DNA from 2 places in the Delftia sp. 11MD genome. Region 2 is predicted to be linked to the other one. Evidence: riboswitches for the same ligand, from Rfam matches in the RefSeq annotation. Region 2 holds a riboswitch; the other holds the start of a gene.
What was found. Region 2 has a riboswitch for cobalamin ahead of ACRSCF_RS14635 (TonB-dependent receptor). Riboswitches for the same ligand answer to the same signal wherever they lie in the genome.
Positions count from the first base shown of each region.

Region 1 (2,196 bases), 2.3 Mb from region 2:
GGGCGCGACCTGGCCCGCCGGGCCGCCCGGCATGGCCACGCGCAGGCGGTCGGAGCGCAGCTTGCTGCGCTCCCAGTCGAAGCCCATCAGCAGGTCATTGGTCTGGCTCACACGCAGGCGCGGCTGAAAGCGCAGGCCCGTGGCGTCCAGCTGGCGGTGGTTGTAGTCGCGCGCCGTGCCGGGCACGGCGCTGTTGCCCGAGCGGATCACGGGCGATGCCCAGTTGAATTCATCGGTATCGACCAGGCTGTAGAGGTGGGTCGTCCAGCTCAGGCGCTGGCCGGGCAGTGCGCCTTCGTAGGTCAGGTCCAGCGAGCGGTTGCTGCGGTTGTCGCGGCTGTAGATGTTGGCGCCCGATCCGCGAAAGCCCGCGTTGTAGATGCCGTCCGTGCGCAGCTGCAGCTCCACGCGGTGCAGCTCGTGCAGCTGCCAGCCCAGGGCGCCACTGGCGCCGCGCCGCTTCCAGCCCGTGTTCTCCATGCGCGTGCCGCCATCGCCCGACTCGTAGTCGCCGCGCCCGCCTGCGCTCACGCCGAAGTACCAGTCGAAGCGGTCATTGGCGCCGGCCGTCTGCGCATCGGTGCGCCACAGGTCCCACGAGCCGGCCTGGACCTGGGCGCGCGTGCCGGGCGCCGTCGCTCCCGTCTTCATGATGATGTTGACCACCCCGCCCATGGCCTGGCTGCCGTAGATCACCGAGGACGGGCCGCGCACGATCTCGATGCGCTCCACATCCGAGGGGCTGAGCTTGGACAGGTTGGCCGTGCCCGCGCGCCGGCCGTTGACCAGCACCAGCACTTGGCTGCGGAAGTCGCGCCCCTGGCCGTCGGTGGAGGCGCCGCGCAGGTTCATCGAGGTCTGGGCCGCCGTCCATTCGCTGAGAAAGCCCACGGCGTTCTCGGCCAGCAGGTCGGTGACCGAGCGCGCGCTGGAGCGCTCTATGGCCTCGCGGTCGATGGTCTGCGTGGTGCCCGCGATGCGGCTGCGCGCCTCGGGCCGCGCCGTGGCGGTCACGAAGACGGCGTCCAGCGCATCGTCGGCGGATGCACCGGCTTTGCCGGCCGCCGGTTCCTGTGCGGCGCCGGCCGCCGCGGCGCAGCAGGCCAGCACGGCCGCAGCGGTGGCCGGGCGCAGGAAGGGAGGAAGGGGAAAGGGGCCGGAACAATCGGCGGCCAAAGAAGCGAAGCGCATGCGTTGAATCCAACTGCCCCAGTCACCCGTGGGGCCTATCGTCTGAACCACGCCGCACGGCGCGCACGCCGGAGCCGGCCACGCCAGCGCAGGCTGGGGCCGGACCGGACAGGCGCACTCCCGCGGCGTCCGAAAGCAATGCAGAAGGCCGGTATCCGGGCTTGCGGAACGCTGCGGCGCGCAGGGTGGGCGCGCTGCAGCAGGCATCCCCGCCTTCCCATGTCCGTCCAGACACAGTGGCTTGCGGCGCGCAACCGGTGGGTGGCGCGCCAGCGTGGGGAGTTGTATTCCGCTGACCGTTGCGGGGGCAGCGCAGGCATTGCGAGCGGCCACCTCGATGGCATCGCGCACCTGCTTCCCGTTGAACCCCTGGCCGGCAAGCGGCATGGGGCACCTTCAGCAACAGCGCACCGCCACGGCCCAGGGGCTGCGGCGGTGCGCCAGCGGCGGATTATCGCTGATGCTGTCTAGAGCCAGAAGCCCGGCACCCGGGCCAGCGCCCGCAGCGCGCGGCGGCTGCTGCGCGCGCTGGTGGCCAGGCGGGCCTGCAGGTAGCCGGCGGCAAACCAGGCGCGCGGATCCGTGCCGGCCTCGTCACGAAAAAGCGCGGCCGCCACGGCCATGTCGTTGTGCAGGCCCAGCGCGTCCTGGGCGGGCACCAGCGCCTCGGCAAAGCGCCGGCCCTTTTTGCCGGGCCACATTCCGGGCGCGAATTCCCGCGCGAAGTCCGCCAGGTAGCGCAGGCGCTTGAGCCGCTTGCGCACGCGGTGCTGCTGCGCCAGCGGCAGGCGGTCGAAGTGCCGGCCGTCGCGCAGCACCTGGCGGTGCAGGCGCGCCAGCCGCCGTGCCAGGTACTTGCGCGTGCCTGCGGCGGACAGGCTGACCAGGCCGGGCTGCCGCTTGCCTGCAGGCGCCTGCGCCAGCGCATGGATCTCGGCCAGCGTTTGCAGGAACTGCGGCTCGCGCACCGCAGCGGCCGCGTCCGCGTCGGCCTGCCCGGCATCC
Region 1 covers NZ_CP194333.1:960,383-962,578, reverse strand. Annotated here, with positions in the region: gene ACRSCF_RS04390 (TonB-dependent receptor) at 1-1,191, opposite strand, end outside; cobalamin riboswitch at 1,321-1,604, opposite strand; gene ACRSCF_RS04385 (CHAD domain-containing protein) at 1,659-2,196, opposite strand, start outside.
Region 1: another riboswitch for cobalamin. It lies ahead of ACRSCF_RS04390 (TonB-dependent receptor); the one in region 2 lies ahead of ACRSCF_RS14635 (TonB-dependent receptor).

Region 2 (2,196 bases):
GGGCTGAACAGCAGTGATCGCTTCGCCGGCCTGGACTGGGGCCGCATTGCCACCCAGCTCGATGCAGAGGGCCATTGCCTGCTGCCACGGCTGCTGAATGCGGATGAAAGCCGCGCCCTGGCTAGCGAGGCGGCCATGCGCAATGGCCTGCCGCCCTCCCTCTACACATGGCGCCCGGTGCTGTACCGGCACCTGCTTGCCATTGCCAATCGCTGGCGTGCCCAAATGGACATGCAGCCTGCCCTGCCCGCCTCGTTCGAGGCCTTCGGGCAGCTGGGCCGCCAGCGCGGCCAGATGCATCCGCAGTCGCACCTGCTGCATGTGGCGCAGGCGGGCCATGCCCCGCTGCGCTCATACAGCGAAGGAGCGGCGGTGTTCCCGCTGCAGCTGGTGCTGCTGCTGTCCCGGCCGGGCAAGGATTTCGAGGGCGGCGAGTTCGTGATGACCGAGCAGCGACCGCGCATGCAATCGCGCCCCATGGTGCTGCCGCTGGGCCTGGGGGATGCGGCCATCATCGCCACGGGGCCGCGCCCGGTGCGCGGTGCGGCGGGCTTTTACCGTGTGCACCTGCGGCATGCAATCAGCCGCGTTCACCGTGGCGAGTGGCTGGGTCTGGAGCTGCTTTTGCACGACGTGCCCCAGGCGCCAAAGGCTCTGCAAACAGACCGCTGGCTATAATGCCGCGCCTGCAAAGGCATCCGTGCAACAGGTGTCCACATGCCAGCCATGGGGATGAAACGGGAACAAGGTGACTGCCAGCAAATGCTTTTTGCGCTGCCGGCACAGGCCTTGGCTGCCCCCGCAACGGTAAACAAGTCAAGGCGCTCCACGCCTGTCCCGCCAGTCTCCGCAACCCTGCGGAGGGGCGATGACAGGCTGTCACTGGTCCATGGCGTGGTCTGCAACATGCAGCTTTTCGCGGGTGGATTGGGAAGACGGGGCGCTGGGCGCAAGGCATGTCCTTGCGCCGCTTGTGAGCCCGGAGACCGGCCTGCTGCGTTTCGCGCCCGCTGAGCGGGCGCTTTCTTGACTGTCTGCGGGGTGCGGATGGCAATGTCCTGCACCCTATCCTTGCACGCTGGCTGGAGAGGCGGCAGTGCCTTGCTTTCGCATCAGGCGGTCGAAGACCGATGTTCGAAATGCATTCCTCCCTTTCCTGCGTTCCCAGCACCCGTGCTGCCGATTCCCTTTGCCTTCGGCTGAGCCCGCTGGCCCTGGCCTGCGCCTTCCTGTCCGTTCCTGTGCAGGCACAGACTGTCCTGCCCGAAGTGCAGGTCACCGGCCAGGCCGAACGCATCGGCCAGCAACTGGCCCAGCCTGCGCGCTCGGCCAGCCATACCGGCGTCTCCAACCAGGAAGTGCCTGCCAGCGTGGATGGTGTTTCTGCCGAGCAGATGCAGGAGCGCGGCGACTACGCCCTGGTGGACGCCGTCACGCGCACCGTGGGCCTGACCTCCAGCAGCACGCCGGGCAACGGCGGCCTGTCCTTCAGCAGCCGTGGCTTTGCGGGCGTGAACTCCGTGGGCGTGGCCGAAGACGGCATGGTGCTGGGCGTGGCCGCCGGCACCACGGCCTATCCCGGGGACAGCTGGGGCTACGAGCGCATCGACGTGCTGCGCGGCCCGGCCTCGCTGATGTATGGCAGCGGCACCATGGGCGCCACGGTCAACGCCATCCGCAAGCAGCCCAGCCGCACCAGCTCGGCCGAGGTGCTGCTGGGCGCGGGCACGGACGACACGCTGCGCGTGGGCCTGGGCGTGACCGGCGCCCTGGGCGCCTATGCCAGCTACCGCATCGACAGCTACACCGCGCGCAGCGCGGGCGAGCGCGACCTGGACCAGTCGCGCAACGGCAAGTTCATGAGCACGCTGCGCTTGGAGCCCACGAGCGACCTGCAGATCGACCTGATTGCCGACCGCAGCGTGCAAAAGCCCAGCCGCTACTGGGGCACGCCGGGCCTGGACGGCAAGGTGGTGGAGTCCCTGCGCGACCGCAACTACAACGCCGAAGACAGCGTGCTGCGCTATGCCGACGAGCGCCTGCGCGCCAAGGTGCAATGGAAGGCCAATGACTGGCTGACGGTGCGCAACGAGCTGTACCACGTGCAGTCGGACCGCCACTGGCGCAACATCGAGGCCTACGCGCTCAACCCCGCCACCTGGACCGTGGGCCGCTCCGACTACCTCGAAATCCTGC
Region 2 covers NZ_CP194333.1:3,225,293-3,227,488, forward strand. Annotated here, with positions in the region: gene ACRSCF_RS14630 (2OG-Fe(II) oxygenase) at 1-678, shown strand, start outside; cobalamin riboswitch at 691-1,009, shown strand; gene ACRSCF_RS14635 (TonB-dependent receptor) at 1,131-2,196, shown strand, end outside.